One region of the Oxobacter pfennigii genome, then DNA from elsewhere that is predicted to be linked to it. Evidence: riboswitches for the same ligand, from Rfam matches in the RefSeq annotation. Region 1 holds a riboswitch; each other region holds the start of a gene.
What was found. Region 1 has a riboswitch for cyclic di-AMP ahead of OXPF_RS01815 (cell wall hydrolase). Riboswitches for the same ligand answer to the same signal wherever they lie in the genome.
Positions count from the first base shown of each region.

Region 2: it holds a riboswitch for cyclic di-AMP, as region 1 does, so the genes downstream of both, OXPF_RS20860 (C40 family peptidase) here and OXPF_RS01815 (cell wall hydrolase) in region 1, are expected to answer to the same signal.
Region 3: it holds a riboswitch for cyclic di-AMP, as region 1 does, so the genes downstream of both, OXPF_RS20130 (cell wall hydrolase) here and OXPF_RS01815 (cell wall hydrolase) in region 1, are expected to answer to the same signal.

Region 1 covers NZ_LKET01000016.1:30,948-36,523, forward strand. The annotation lists gene OXPF_RS01800 (NAD(P)/FAD-dependent oxidoreductase) at 67-939, shown strand; gene trxA (thioredoxin) at 945-1,277, shown strand; gene OXPF_RS01810 (DNA-3-methyladenine glycosylase family protein) at 1,372-2,241, shown strand; gene OXPF_RS01815 (cell wall hydrolase) at 2,363-2,935, opposite strand; cyclic di-AMP (ydaO/yuaA leader) riboswitch at 2,936-3,058, opposite strand; gene OXPF_RS01820 (AAA family ATPase) at 3,245-5,440, shown strand; gene OXPF_RS01825 (ACT domain-containing protein) at 5,445-5,576, shown strand, end outside.
Region 2 covers NZ_LKET01000068.1:298,879-304,454, forward strand. The annotation lists gene OXPF_RS20840 (cation-translocating P-type ATPase) at 1-1,184, shown strand, start outside; gene OXPF_RS20845 (hypothetical protein) at 1,417-1,704, opposite strand; gene OXPF_RS20850 (DNRLRE domain-containing protein) at 1,832-2,428, shown strand; cyclic di-AMP (ydaO/yuaA leader) riboswitch at 2,674-2,808, shown strand; gene OXPF_RS20860 (C40 family peptidase) at 2,810-3,556, shown strand; gene anfO (Fe-only nitrogenase accessory protein AnfO) at 3,804-4,454, shown strand; gene OXPF_RS20870 (hypothetical protein) at 4,476-5,417, shown strand; gene rsgA (ribosome small subunit-dependent GTPase A) at 5,557-5,576, opposite strand, start outside.
Region 3 covers NZ_LKET01000068.1:135,555-141,130, forward strand. The annotation lists gene OXPF_RS20115 (ATP-dependent helicase) at 1-415, shown strand, start outside; gene perR (transcriptional regulator PerR) at 513-941, shown strand; gene OXPF_RS20125 (diacylglycerol/lipid kinase family protein) at 1,021-1,926, opposite strand; gene OXPF_RS20130 (cell wall hydrolase) at 2,042-2,905, opposite strand; cyclic di-AMP (ydaO/yuaA leader) riboswitch at 2,910-3,059, opposite strand; gene OXPF_RS20135 (DUF378 domain-containing protein) at 3,366-3,563, shown strand; gene OXPF_RS20140 (DUF378 domain-containing protein) at 3,614-3,820, opposite strand; RNA gene ssrS (6S RNA) at 3,995-4,172, opposite strand; gene OXPF_RS20145 (HpcH/HpaI aldolase family protein) at 4,261-5,040, opposite strand; gene OXPF_RS20150 (asparaginase) at 5,054-5,576, opposite strand, start outside.

The DNA.
Region 1 (5,576 bases):
AAAGTAAATTCCATATGTTGACTTGGAAATAATTTTATGTTAATATACCTACAGGGGGTATACCATATGAATGATGTATTTGATGTAATAATAATCGGAAAAGGCCCGGCGGGGATATCAGCTTCCCTGTATACCTCGAGGGCAAATCTTAAGACTTTGATAATAGGAGAAGCCGGCAGTTTATCAAAAGCCCATCTTATTGATAATTATTTTGGCTTTGAAAACGGCATAAGCGGAAGTGAATTGCTTAAACAGGGTGAAAATCAGGCTAAAAGGCTGGGCACCGGCATTATAGAGGATCAGGTTATAGCTCTGGAATTTGATTACGTCGATAAATATACAGTAAAAACAGGGAAGGGTACTTACCATTCAAATGCTGTGCTTCTTGCCACCGGTTCGCAAAAGAAAAGCATAATCATTGAAAATATCGATAAGTTTGAAGGTAAAGGTATCCATTATTGCACCACCTGTGACGGATTTTTTTACAAAGGAAAAAAGGTAGCTATCTTAGGATATAATGAATATGCCAAAAACGAATTGGAAGAAATGAAGCATTTCACTGAAGATATTACCCTTTTGACCAACGGAAACAAAAAGACTGTAGATTTTGAAGGTGTAAAGATTTTTGAAGGGAAGCTCAAATCATTAAATGGCGGAGAATTTTTGGAAAGCATTATATTTGAGGACGGTAATGAGGAAAAATTCGATGCTGTATTTATTGCTTATGGCACTGCGTCTTCCGTTGATTTTGCAAGGAAACTCGGTGTTATAATAAAAGACGGGACAGTAGAAGTCGATGACGAACAAAAGACCAATCTAAAGGGCCTGTATGCTGCAGGAGATTGTGCCGGCACCATAAAACAGGTATCTGTCTCAGTAGGCCAGGGAGCAATTGCAGGTTTAAAAATTATTGAGTATATCAGAAATTTCAGGAGGTAGATAATATGGCAGGAAAGAATATTGTAGTTTTATCAGATGATAGTTTTCATCAGGAAGTATTGGAATCGAATATTCCGGTAGTAGTGGATTTTTGGGCTACATGGTGCGGTCCTTGCAAAATGTTTGCACCGATTTTTGAAGAAGTAGCTGCCGAATACGAAGGTAAAGTAAAGTTCTGCAAGCTTGATACCGACGCAAATCCCAAGACTTCCATGGAATACGGCATAAGAAGCATACCTACGGTTGCTTATTTTAAAAGCGGTGAAACTCCAAAGGGCTCAGTAGGCCTTTTATCAAGAGATGATTTTAAAAATGCTGTTGAAACTTTGTTGAAATAACTAAAAACCTGGCGTAAGGCCAGGTTTTATGTTTTAATAATATATATGTATTTATATCGGCTAAGGAGGTGGAACTACTTTGAACAATAGAATTATGGAAGATGGCGGGAAAGTTATCATAGAGAATATTCGGGATTTTGAGCCTAAACATGTATTTGATTGCGGCCAGTGCTTCAGGTGGTATGAAGAAGGTGACGGAAGCTATACCGGCGTCGTACAGGGAAGAGTAATTAATGTGAAAAAAGATGGACAAACCCTTGTATTGGATAATACGGATAAGAAGGAATTTGATGGTCTCTGGTATGATTATTTCGATATGGGAAGGGATTATGGAAAAATCAAAAACGAGCTTTCAGAGGATGATACTCTAAAAGAAGCCATTGGCTTCGGAGAAGGCATAAGAATTTTAAAACAGGACGAATGGGAGACTTTGATTTCATTCATTATATCTGCAAATAACAGGATACCCATGATTAAAAGAGCCATAAAAGAAATATCCGAAAAGTGGGGAAAGCCTGTTGTATATAAAGGAAATACTTATCATTCCTTTCCTTCCCCTCAAGATTTAAAAGATGCATCTGTTGAGGATTTTGAAAGCTGCCATACAGGCTTTCGGGCAAAATATATAAAAAAGACTGTGGAAATGGTAATTAACAAAGAGATAGACCTATATAATTTGAAAAACCTTACTTATGCTGAAGCCAGAAATGAGCTCATGAAGCTTCCCGGGGTAGGGCCTAAGGTGTCTGACTGCATATTGCTTTTTTCAATGTATTATTATGAGGCTTTCCCTGTTGATGTGTGGGTAAAAAGGGTTATGCAGCATTTTTATCTTGCTCCAGATGTCAGCCTGCCTAAAATAGAAAAATTCGGACAGGAGAAGTTTAAAAAATTAGCGGGTTTTGCCCAGCAGTATTTGTTTTACTATGCCAGGGATTTGAAGGGCAAGGAAATAAGCGTATAGCTTTTTAAAAAAAATAAGAACCCCACCCGCTAATAGCAATCAAAGATTGCTAGCGGGTCCCGGAAACCTTGTTACTTCGTAATAAAAAACAAAAGCCGTAAATTAATACGGCTTTTGTTTTTTATTTGAAGAACACATGTCTGCCTATTGTTGTTGGTTTATTTTTAGTGGCATTTTTCATCCAAGTACTTGTCGCAGATTTCGGATTATAATAGAAAATTGCATCATCTGTAGGGTCATTTCCCCTTAGTGCCTCATCCACTGCCATATAGGATTCAGCATCCGGATTTATATCCATATACCTTTCATCCAGACAGGAAAAAGCATTTTTTTCGTATATAACATCTTTAATAGTCTTGGGGAATTCAGGATGCGACAGCCTGTTGATTATAACAGAGGCAACAGCTATTTTTCCAATGAAGGGTTCACCTTTGCTTTCAGCATATACAACCTTCGCAATAAGCTCAACTTCATCATCTGTAAGTTCATACTTGAAATTATTTGATTCATTGCTTTTAAAGGCTGTAACGGACAAAGAATTTTCAGAAGGAACATTGACACTTTTCATATTATGATATGGCGTGAATATTTTGATGAAGGTGCTGTCATCGTCCTTTGAATCCCTGCAAAATGCACTGCCTGATCCTAATCCGATTAGCACTGCAACAACGAGTAAAAATACTCTTTTTTTCATGTGTATACCCCCTTTTGCCTACGAGGTTAGCTGACGGGTTCGGTAAAGGCATAACCTACGCTTTCGCGATTCACCCCAAATTTGGTTCCCCCGTGTTTTATTAAACTTCGGCTTATTCTTAATATGTGTCTTTTTAAGAAAAATATTCGAAAAAGACTTTTATATTTTTTATTTTTGAATTATGTTGTTCATATAATATGGATGAAATTAACCTAACTGACGTAGAATTATTATATAAGCTGTAATTTTAGAATTACTCCGGGCAATGGCCGAAATTCACGGTAAGTATTATGTGAAAGGTGGAGCAATATGAAGATTGAGATTCCTGCAACCTCCCTTATTGTGCTTTGCGGCATTGCCGGATGCGGTAAGTCTACTTTTGCGCTTAAAAATTTCAAGGATACTGAAGTTGTATCTTCTGACAGATGCAGGGCTCTGGTTTCCGATGATGAAGAGAATATGGAAGTATCAAAAGAGGCCTTTGAACTTTTTTATTACATTATAAAAAAGAGAATGAACCTTAAAAAATTAGTGGTTGCAGACTCGACGGCAGTATCTCACGAGGCAAGAAGAAAGCTTTTAGACCTGGCAGAGGACAATAATTATTATTCTATTCTCTTGGCATTTGATATATCCACTGAAATTGCCATTGAAAGAAATAATTTAAGACAAAGAAAGGTGTCGCGTTATGTTATAGAAAAACAATATGCTGCTTTTCTTAAATCTTTAAAATCTGTTGAAAACGAGGGATTTGACAAAGTGATCGTACTGAATGAGAATGATGCCGATGATTTCAAACATGAAATTGTTTCCTATAATATAGAAACTGAAGATAAAGCTTTGTTTGATATAATTTCCGATGTTCACGGCTGCTGTACCGAGCTTGAAATGCTCCTAGACAAACTTGGTTACAGAAAAAATGGATTCAAATACAGCCATCCTGACGGAAGAAAGGTTGTATTCGCAGGTGATATCGTGGACAGAGGACCAAGGACAATGGATACTATAAGGACCGTCATCAATATGGTCAATTCGGGAAATGCCCTTTATATACCCGGAAATCACTGCAATAAATTTTACAGATACTTAAAAGGCAGCAAGGTGCAGATAAAGAATGGATTGGAAACTACGGTCAAGGAATACGAAAAGCTTGAAAAAAGCGAAGCAAAGAAAATTAAAAATGATTTTTTGGAGCTATATGAAAATTCTCCTCTTTATTTGATGCTGGACAATGGCAATCTTGTTGTAGCCCATGCAGGAATAAAGGAAGAAATGATTGGAAAGCTGTCAAAAAAAATAATTGATTTTGTACTGTACGGCGATGTGACGGGGGAAGTTGACGATAAAGGGCTTCCTATAAGAGGTGATTGGGCAGCGAATTATTACGGAAAACCTATGATAGTTTACGGACATACTCCCGTTTCCAAGGCGGTTTTTGTCAATAATACCATAAATATCGACCAGGGCGCTAGCATGGGAGGAAGCCTGACTGCCTTGAGATATCCCGAAAAGGGGCTCGTCTCAGTCCAATCCCAGGGAACCTATTACCGTGGAGGCAGGCAACAAAAGGAGATGGAACGGGAGATTAAACTTGATGATTATAAAGAATCTTTGAGTTTAAGAGACAGACACGATCACAAAATCAAAATTGATTTTGCAGAATTGAGAAATACCGTTGATACTTTAAGAGCAAAAGAAGATATTATCAAATGGATAATATATATTCCGCCGATTTTGCCTTCCATAAATAATGAAAGCTTGGAAAGCCAGCTTCAAAACTCAATGAAGTATTACAAGGAAAGAAGCTTTGACAAGGTAATAATAGAACCCAGATTTTCAAGTGAAAGCATTATTATGATAATCTGCAGGGACGAATTGTGTGCCGCCGGATATTTTAAAGGAGACAGTCCGGCTATGGCTTATTCTATATATAGGGAAGAAATAGTCTTAAATGACAGAGTGTTAATGAAGCTGCAGGCAGATATAAAGGCCAAGGGCTATTTCGAAAAATACAACACTGAATTTTTAGTTATAGAGGCAGATGTTCTTTCGCAGGCAGATGATATTTCCATTGTTCCTGTAAAAATAATTTCTCATAGCTGTGAAGCCTATACCAACAAGGATAACCCTTGGCAAAGAGACAGCATTGAAAGGCTTATAGAGTATTCGAATATATTCCGCAGAAACTTAAACCAGATATTTGACACAGACACAGAAGCAAATTCTATTATTTCTAAATTTAGCCAAGAGAGGTATAATAGCTATGTGGTAAAATCCGAAAAAAGCCGCCCCGAATATAAAGGACGCATTGTACAGCCTGAGATCCTGTGTACTAGAGAGCCCCTGTGCACCGGTTTGGACAGCTTCAGGCAATCGGTATATTCCTATGATTTAAGCGACATAGCCTTGAACAAATTTCTAAACAAAAAAATGTCCAACAGATACTTTGAATATATTATAGGAGCTGTCACCATAAACAACAGAATGATAAAAATGAGGGAGTGATGTAATGGAGCTCAAGTATTATATAATAGAAGGCTCTGTACTGCCGGAGGTTTTCAAAAAAGTAGTAGAAGTAAAAAAGCTTCTGGAAACGGATATGAAGATGTCCATAAACACGGCATGCAAAAATGTGGATATA
Region 2 (5,576 bases), on a different contig from region 1:
CCATAGACTCTTTAGAGAGCGAATTGACCTTTATAGGACTTATAGGTATGATAGATCCGCCAAGGCTGGAAGTTAAAGATTCCATAGCTTTGTGTAAAAAGTCGGGAATCAAAACCATAATGATAACAGGCGATCATAAAAATACCGCCTTTGCCATAGCAAAGGAGCTTGGAATTACCGATGATTTATCCCAGGCGATATCCGGCACCGAACTTGATAAATTATCCGATGCGGAACTTGAAGATAAGATAGATAACTTGAGGGTATTTGCCAGGGTTTCTCCTGAACACAAGGTCAAAATAGTAAAAGCCTTTAAATCCAAAGGAAACATTGTATCCATGACAGGAGACGGCGTTAATGACGCACCTTCCCTAAAAGCCGCTGACATCGGCGTTGCCATGGGTATAACAGGAACAGACGTTGCAAAAGGCGCATCCGACATGATACTTACTGACGATAATTTCAAGACCATAGTATCTGCCATAGAAGAAGGACGAAATATTTACAACAACATCAAAAAATCCATTATATTCCTTTTATCCTGCAACACCGGTGAAATTATCGCATTGTTCTTTGCCATACTGTTTGGATGGGCTTCCCCTTTAAAACCCATACACATTCTGTGGGTTAACCTGGTAACGGATACGCTGCCGGCATTATCTCTAGGTGTCGACCCTGGAGATCCTAACATAATGGAAGAAAAGCCCCGTAATCCAAAGCATAGCCTGTTTTCAGGCGGTGCAGGCATTAGCCTTATATTAAACGGTATACTCATAGGTATTTTAACACTGGCAGCATTCATAATAGGTGCAAGGGTATATTCAGGAGCAACATCCCTGTTCCCCATATTCCCGGATAATATATCCGAAGAAGCACTGACTCATGCCCAGACCATGGCCTTTGTGGTACTTAGCGTATCCCAGCTTGTGCATTCCCTTAACATGAGAAGCACAAGAAAGTCCATATTCCAGGTTGGCTGGTTCACAAACAAGTTCCTTCTGATATCTATCGTAATAGGCATACTCCTTCAGGATGTAGTTATAACAGTGCCCTTCTTAAGAGAGGTATTCAAGGTGTTTAACCTAACTTCCGGCGACTGGATTACCGTTGGATTATTATCCATAGTTCCCCTTGTTGTAAATGAAATAGTTAAAATTTTCCTGAGAATGAAAAAAGAAAATTAAACTAACAATAAAAAAATATCATTCAAAAAATTCAGGCTGCCGCTTTAGTGGTTGAATAACTTATTGGGCGGCAGCCTTTTTTACCATATATTAGAGCATTGTAATACGAAAACGGTGAACTTGCTTAAGTAAGTTCATCGTTTTCGTAATAATGGGTGTCTCATCCAATGCTTAACTTAATTACGTTGACTTGACAGGGAGCAGTTCATTTCACCAATTTCTTTCATGTTACTTATGCAGTATAATAGATTTTTCCTTCTGTAGCATTGATCTCCGATATAAAAGTTACTCCGGGTGTATATGCAAAATTTCCTGTAGCTGGTATTTCCGTTCCGGCAGTTATCGTAAACGGGAACACGACATCCTCAGAATTAGTCCCATCCGAAAGATGAGCGCTGTAGTAAATTACAGTTCCGTTTTGAACCGTAGTGCCTTCATAATTAAATATGAGTTCTACAACACTATAAGGTGAATTTTCAGATAATGCTGTCACGTTTGCAGCAACATTAACAATAGCCATGAATAAGCCTCCTTGCGGTTATTCTGTATAAAAAGATAACTAGCTTTCTTTTACAGTTACAGTATATGCCAGGATTTTCAAAAGTTGTACAGTCGCACATGTCAAAGCACTGCATATTATGTAAGGGGTGAGAACAGTGAGTGTAATAGATTTACGTCCTCAATCGGCATTTAATTATTCCACAGACAGCTTCTATCGGGAGAAGCCAAAGCAATCTCTGTTATTGGGCTATGAAAAAATAATCTATTTGTTTTTCAATTGGCCCCTCTGGTTATGCAAGTGCGTTTTACTAAAAGCCAAATTGATTCTTTTTAAACTTCCGTATGATACATGCAATATGGGGAAAGTTACAAGTAAGAAAAATACCAAAGCTCACTACACCCTGTATCCATTGCTCGAAGTTTTCAACGTCTGCGGTTGTATGCATACACCGCCAGCTGTAGATTTGAGTCGATGTGTAACTTTTGAAAACTCATACAGACGCAGTTATACCGAAATCGACGTCACACAAATTGTACAGGACTGGAGCAATGATACTTTGGAAAACAACGGATTTCTACTTATGGGCAAAGATAATTCACCTTATATTTTCTATGCATCAAGCCAGCATCGCATATCCGAGATGCGTCCTATGCTTAGACTGACTTGCAAATACGCTGAACGATTCTGCACATTACAAACGGTTCCTTGTGACGTGAAGATATCTAAACCCGTCCAGGTATAAATTAATTCAACCAATATCGTGGTCAGGCCAGAGAGGGAAAATGTTGTTTCTTACTCTTTTTTTGTCACAAAAAGTTAACATTGTTCCGAAATGCCACTTGTTGCCTAGGTTTAAGGTTCAGACAATAGAGATGATAAACATAACAGAATTGACATTAGGCGACAAAAGTTCTATCATAATTTTGTGCAGCATATTTTGGACAACCTTTAATGCTAAAAGTAGGACAACCTGTCAAAATATGCACCGCACAAAAAAAGCTGAATCTCCTTTTCAGGGAGTACGGAGAAACCAAAATTGGGGTTAATCCATCTTTGTATGGTAGGGACGCCTCTTTGCCCGCACCCGTCAGCTAACTTCGGAAGCTAAAAATAGGAGGATAGAATGAAACGGCTTAAATTCGCAGTGTTTGTTTCAACAATGCTTGTTATGTTTGCTTTTCTCTCTGCTACTGCCTATGCCCAAAGCACCACAGGCACGGTTAATTGCACCGGATATCTCAATTTGCGCCAGTCACCGGGCACTGATTATCCCGTCATAGGCAAGCTGTATCCCGGGACAAAACTCACTATTGAAGAAACCTCAGGCAACTGGCACAAGGTAACTTTTGACGGTATTACAGGCTGGGTTGCGGGTGAATACGTCTTACTGGATACAATCCCATCAATTGATTTAAGTTCCAGGGGCTCTGATGCAATAATTGCGCCTGAAGTACCGGCTGCAGCTGTAACACCGGCTGCCGAAACTGTAACAAAAGCACAGCAGATAATTGGAACTGCCGAAAAATACTTGGGCATAAAATATGTTTACGGCGGTTCGTCCGAGCGGGGTTTTGACTGCTCCGGTTTTACCCAGTTCGTATTTAAAAACAACGGGATAAGCTTAAACCGTACAGCCTCCACACAAGCCTATCAGGGTACAATCATTGAAAGGTCACAGCTTCAAATGGGCGATTTGGTATTTTTCGATACCAACGGAGGCCATAACAACATCACTCATGTAGGCATATACATAGGAGACAGCACATTTATTCATGCAGCCTCAGGCTATGGCGGCAAAGTACGCTACAGCAGTTTATCGGAAGATTATTATAATCGCAATTACATGACTGCGAGAAGAATCATAAACTAACATTACAAGTGCTCTGATATTTTGGAGCACTTCTTTTATATCGTAAATTTTGGCTGCGATGTACATTGCAAATAAATATTTTTTTTGCTATAATACTAAAAACATTCTTAGGGGCAGTAAAAATTATATATTTCAAGGGTTAATAAGGAATTTTTGCAAAGGTGCAATGTTTGCTTACATTGTACCTTTTTTGCATTTAATTATTTAATTTACAAGGATTATTATGAAGAAAGAGAGGATGATGAGAATGAAAAAGAATATTGAAATTGCAGTTTTATTGGATAAGAACGGAGATACATCGTCTGTAGATGATAAAGGCATTATAAAGATTTATAAAAGGGTACGGGGTAAATGGACAGTATTAAAAGAAATCCTCTTTTACCTTGACAGCTCGTCAGGGCTTAGATCCATCAGGGATCAGATTTCCGCCATAATTGACGAGCTTGGTGACTGCAGGGTATTTGTAGGTGAAAAAGTAAACGGGCTTGTTTATAACATCCTTGAAATGAAAGGATTCAATTCCTGGGAATTTGAGGGCAAACCTGCGGATTTTTTAGATTATATACAGGGGAAAGAGACCGAAGCTGAAAGTTCAGAATCCCCATGTGAAGCAAAATTCCCTCCCATACCATACCCTGTTGAGGCAAACCAGAATGGATATTATTTCATGGATCTAAAGCCGCTTCAGAATATAAAATCCAATGTTTCTTCAAAACAGGCGCTGCTGCCTTTTTTGAAAAACACACGATTTTATGAACTGGAGATTATATGCAGCCATGTACCCCAATGGTTTGAAATAGAATTTGAAAGGCTCAACCTTAAAGGCAATATAATCAGCAGAGAAAACAATGAGTATAAAATTATTGTTCGTCCCAAAACCTGCAATGCAGCAGAATAAAACATTAAGAAGGAGGCTAATATGAATAAAATAAATATCAAGTACGGCACTTTAAAGGGAATAACCCATTTAGAAACTTATGAAAACGGAGGCATCAAAGAATGTACGATAGATGAACTTAACGAGATTGAAACTCCTTTTGGAAAATTCGTTCCTCAGTATGTGGATGATGAAGCCAGAAGAAAAAATACAAGTTCTCTGTCCTTTTATAAAAACGGGAATTTAAAATCCTTATCCCTCCAGGAACAGACGGCTATAAAAACGGACTACGGCCTTATTCCGGCTGAATATGTAACCTTTTATGAAGATGAAAGTATAAAGAGAATCTTTCCGCTGAACGGAGAAATAACAGGCTATTGGACAGAAGAAAACGAATACAGCCTGGCTCAGGATTTTGAATTTGTCTTTTCCTTCGGGATCATAAAAAACAAAATCATAGGTATTTTCTTTTATCCGTCAGGAGAGATAAAAAGCCTTACGCTCTGGCCTAAAGAAACAGCGAGTATAAGTTCACCGGCAGCAATCGTAGATACACGCATTGGCATATCATTGTATGAAAACGGAAGCCTTAAATCCTGTGAGCCAAATAATCCGATTTTAACTGATACTCCCATAGGCGTAATTGCTGCATATGATAAAGATGCAGTTGGAATAAACGCAGATTCAAACTCTTTGTCCTTCTATGAGAATGGCAGTATAAAAACCCTTACAACATCAACGGATATTATAGAAATTACTGATATTAACGGCAATAAATTCATCTTCGAGCCAGGCAGCAGGCGGGATTACATTAATTTTGATGTGATGGATACAGTTCCTTTAAAAATCAGTTTTTCAAATGGAAAAGTTACATTTAACGATAACTCTGAAAATGAATTTTCCTTATCAACTCATTCATTTTCAGTCAGGCATTTTGTAAAGAAAATCTGTGATTCATGTGCAAACTGCAAAGGATGCTGTTGACTTCTTAACCTCCATATAAAAAACAGCAGAGTCAAATAAGTGACTTTGCTGTTTTTTTATTGTGCAACAACAAGGTTCCCTGGACCCGCCAGCTATCTATGATGCTATAGCTGGCGGGGTTCTTATCTTATTAAGCCTCTTAATAGGAATCAGTCTTGA
Region 3 (5,576 bases), on a different contig from region 1:
CGCCAAAGGGCTGGAATTTTCAAATGTATTTTTGATAGGTGCAGTTGAAGGATTCTTTCCTCACAAGAAATGCATCAAAACCGGGGAACATATTGACGAAGAAAGACGATTGTTCTATGTTGCAGTGACAAGAGCTAAAAATAATTTGTTCATCTGTGCTCCTCAGAGCCGAAACGGTGCAAAGCAAGCTGCATCCAGGTTTTTGATGGAGGCCTCCTCCAATCAAAAAGAGCCTCTTAGACATAAATCCTTTTCATTAAATTCCGGTGATTTAATAAGCCATAAAATCTTTGGAACGGGAAAGATAATGAGCGTCAAAAAAGACCTTATTTCAGTGCTCTTTTATAATAGGAAGGGATTGAAGGATTTGGACATAGAAACCTGTGTTGACAATAAACTTATTGAAAAATCTTAGATTAATATCATTACTTTATTGACTTATTTGAAATATTATTTTACAATATATATAATAATATTCAAGAAATAATAATTATTGTTTAAGGGTGATCAATATGAATAATTTAGCAGCTGCTTTCAAGCCTAAAAGTTTAAAACTTACTCCTCAAAGAATAGCTGTATATGAAATGTTAAAAAATACAAAAGCCCATCCATCTGCTGAAACAATATACAATACCATAAAGGAACAATATCCAACCATGAGTTTGGCAACAGTTTATAAAACACTGAAAACTCTCGAGGAAATCGGACTTGTAATGGAGCTTAACGTAGGTGAGGGAAATTTCAGATATGATTCCAATACTCAACCCCATTCCCATATTGTTTGCAATAAATGCGGAAAAGTCGATGATATTGAAGATGCTGATTTGTCCCATATTAATGAAGCTGTAAAGAAACACACAGAATACACAGTATTGTCAAGTAAAGTTTACTTTTATGGAATTTGTCCCGAATGCAAAACCTCAGATGAAAGCAGTAATTAAATTTATTACGCCGGGGACTAGATCTTTGGCGTATTTTTTATGTATATTTTAAAAGGACCAGATTAACCGGAAAATTATTTTAATCCATAACAGAAGACATGGCTTCCTGTAACGGCGCAGCCAAAAGAAAACCTTTATTTATTATCTCAAAGCGGATGCTTTTCTCTTTGTATACTTCTCCGTCGATATTTAACGGCAGCGGTCTGTCACATTCTATATATACCTTTTTTGACCTGTAAAATTTAACTTCCTTAAATTTTTCATGTTTTCCTTTCATAAACTGAGGAAATAATACCAGCATTTTAAATTTAGGCATATTTTCTATAAAACAAATATCAAATAGTCCATCATCTAAGACTGCATATGGCGCTGCCTCCATCCCTCCGCCATAAAACCTTCCGTTTGCTACGGCAGCCAGTAGAACCTTTTTTTCAACTTCCCCTTCGTCAATAAGCATCTTTATATTTTCGGATTTTCTTTTAAATATAGTTGTTATGAGTGCTGCAATATAAGCTATGCTTCCTGAAAGGAATTTTTTTGCTTTGTTTGTGGCCAATACCACCTCTGCATCAAATCCTACGCTTGAAATATTGATAAAATACCTGCCATTCACAATACCTATATCCATATTTTTTATTTGTCCATTTAAGGTGTCGTTTATTATTTTTTCCGTATCTCCCTTTATTCCAAGGCTGCGAAAAAAGTCATTTCCGGAACCGTAGGGCAGTATGGCAAGGGCAGTATTTGTATTTGCAGTACCGTTTACCACCTCATTTACCGTCCCGTCCCCTCCTACGGCGAAAATTATTTTATATCCATTTTTACAACCGGCTTTTGCAATATCAACAGCATGTCCTATTCTTTCGGTATATGCTATATCATATTCTATTTTTTCCCACTTTTCCATCACTGCTTTAATAACAGGAGCTTCCTTTAACGCCCTGCCTTTTCCGGCAGCGGGATTTATTATAAAAAGAACCTTCATCAACAATACCCCCGATGTATAATTCCAAGATAATTATATTTTACACATGTCAAAAGCCTTTATAAAGATAATATCAATAATAAATAAAGCTCCCTTAATAAGGGAGCTTTATTTATTATTGATAAAACACATGTTCTCCGATTCTTGTAAGATATGTTTTATTCTTTACTATCCACTCTCCCGCCGACTTGTCAGGATTAAAGAAATACGTGGCATTTCCTACTGGTCTTGAACCGCTTAATGCTTCTTTTGCGGCCTTGATACTGTCGGTACCTGGAGTATTGTATATGGTTCCGTCTGCTACAGGGCTGAACTGAGGTATACCCTTGTAGTCATCAAAGATAACTTCTTTTATTGTATCAGGGAAGTCCTTTGATTCCATTCTGTTTAAAATAACATTTCCTACGGCTACCTTTCCTAAATATGGTTCTCCTGAAGCTTCGGACTCTATTATTCTTGCCAGCCAGTAAATATTTTCCTCTGAGACTTCTGCAGTTACTGAAGCTGCCTCAGATACTGTCTTTGCCTCATCTAAAGTACTTAATTTCTGACCAGGATAAATTGTATCACCAGCTAAAGAATTTATAATTTTGAGCCTGTCAGAGGTTGTCCCATATTTTTGGGATATAATCCACAGAGTATCCCCTTCATTTACGGTATACAGGTCTTGTGACTTTCCGCCAATTAGTGTATCAACTTTGGATAATGTTGCCGGCCCTGCAATACCGTCAGTGCTTAAACCGTTGGCTGCCTGAAATTTCATTACTGAAAATCTTGTCAGGGTTCCGTAATTTCCTGTAGGATTGCTTCCGTTAAAGTACCCCAATGCCTTAAGATTCTCCTGAAGCTTTAAGACTTCCGCCCCTGTGCTTTTAACTGCCAAAGTTGATGCAGCAAATGCATGCCCATTAAACAGCACAGGTGCCGTCAATGCCAATGCAATCATCATGGACATTGACGCCTTTTTTATTATGTTCATTTGTGTTTCCCCTTTCTATTTGCTTCCGAAGTTAGCTGACGGGTTCGGGATGAAAGGTTCCCTACTGCATTAATACAAGCTTAAATATTAATGCCGATTAACCCCAAAACTGGTTCCTCCGTACCCGCAATGCGGGATTCAGCGTAAATGTATTAGCAAGCTGGCCCTAACTTATTTTAAGGCTATGGACATTATATAAAAAAAAGGGATTTGGGGCAAAGCCGTTTTTGTGGTTATATCTTTCATGACCTTTGATGTTTTTAAAAGACAGGCTCATAACACACGCATGTCCAATTATCCTCTTAAATATTGTGTCATACCAAATATAGCTAACAATAATTTTCCAATCATTCTATTGCAGCTTATAGCCTAAAACAGAAATGCATATAATTAAAAACTAATGCAAAATATAATGTAGACATTGCAATGAGTAAACAAATAAGCACTAAGGAGTGAGCAAATGGATAGATTGGCGTTAATATTAATGATAATTGGGGCGGTGAACTACGGCTTAATTGGTTTATTTCAGTTTGACCTTGCGTCCGCCCTTTTCGGAGACCAGGGCTCAATTATAAGCAGAGCTCTATATACTCTTATAGGAGCCGCCGGAGTTTATTCCATTTCATTGCTGTTTAAAGAGCGCAAGCCTGTCAGATAGATACCGTTAAAAAATCCCATCTCAAAACCGGAGTTTTAAGATGGGATTTTTTACGCTCTCTTTAGCTTGGTAAGCATATAAATCATATAAGCCCCGGCAAGTCCAATAATGCTGTATATTACCTTGCTCACAAATTCCATCTGCCCTCCGAAGATAAGCGCAACCAAATCCACATTAAGCAATCCTAAAAGTCCCCAGTTAATAGCTCCTATAACTACTAAAATAAGTGCCAGCCAATCAAACAGATCAAGCTTCATAAAATCCTCCCTCCAAATATATGTATTGGCAACATCCATTCTACATAACTTAAGTTTGCCATTTCATTCTAAATATATTTGATGCTTAATGTTTCTATTCATAATTTTTTATATATTAAGGATTTCTCAGAAAATAAAAAAAACCTTACCCATAAGGTAAGGTTCTATATACCTTTTAGTCCCATGATGCCGATTTCCTGCATGTTCATACCCGCCTTACAGCAGGTGGGTGTCCTGTTCATATCCTCTGTCTTCCTGTACAAGCAGGCGTGACATAATATACAAAACTCCGAACTCCCGTATTCATTCTGTCGGTTGAACATACAAGGTTACTCGAGCACCTCAGGAAGACTTTATGCTCTTTGTTTGTTCACTCATATTATAACACCGCCCTTACCCTCTTTCAAGGACTAAGACTGCGGTAATTTATGGGGGTGACATTACTTTATTTTGTCTCTCAGACTATTTACTGCAGCTTTGGCAGCAGCCGAAAATATCATTGTATCAATCTGATATGCAATAAACTGAACTCCCATGTCCGCCCATTTTTTTGATGATTCAACATCCGTTGTGAAAATTCCGATGAACATATCTTCTTTTTTAGCTTTTATCCTTTCAATAATCTCTTCTATCCTCTCAATGACTTCCGGATGGTTTACCTGCCCAGGTACTCCCATGGATTGGGAAAGATCATATGGTCCTATGAATATACCATCAATACCTTTAACTTCTAAGATATCATCCAGATTATTATAGCCTTCCATTCCTTCTATTTGGATCATGAGCATGGTATCTTCATTTGACTTTTTTATGTATTCATCCATATTTATGTTTCCGTATCTTGCGGCTCTTACCACCCCATGCATTCCCCTATCCCCTAGTGGATAAAATTTTGCTGCCTTAACCGCCCTTTTTGCCGACTCCACATCATCTACATGGGGAACTACCACCCCGGCCGCCCCAATGTCTAATGCATGTCCAATAGCTGCGTTAGTGTTTTCAGGCACCCTATAAACTATTGATATGTCAAGATCCTTATTATCCCCTGCAATACAAGCATTCTGAAGGGTTAAAAACGTTCCCGGCCCATGTTCTCCGTCTACTATGCAAAAATCAAAACCCGCCAAACCCAGCATTTCAATTGTTTCAGTGGCGCAAACAGCAGCAAAAGGACCTATGACTGTTTTTTTACCTTCCATTTTTTTAATTATACTGTTCATATTAAACCTCCAATTACTTTTCAAATATCTTTCTTATGTCTTCTATATTATCGGTATAGCTTAGAGCAATCATAAGCTTTATGCGGGCTTTTTGGCCGGGTAGATATTCACCGAAAATAACTCCCATATCCTTTAATTCCTTTCCGCCTCCCTCATAGCCATAGGTTGCTAAAACCCTTCCTTCAAAGCAGCGGGATACCATCACAACGGCTATTCCTTTATCTATAGCGCCCTTTACACCCTTGGCCATTTGTGGCGGCAAGTTCCCTCTGCCTAATGCTTCAATTACAATTCCCCGGCTTCCCTTCTCGATGCAGTAATCGATGAATTTGGTATCCATACCCGCCGCGCATTTTATAAGCTCCACCCTTGTTTCTAAAGACCGTATTTCTATATTGTGCCTGTTAATCCTGTTTCTAAAAAAAAGAGCCTCGTTATTATCCACTATGCCTATGGGCCCGAACTCCGGGCTTTTAAATGTATCAAGACTCATGGTATTTGTTTTTGTAACCTCACTGGCACAGTTAACCTCGCCG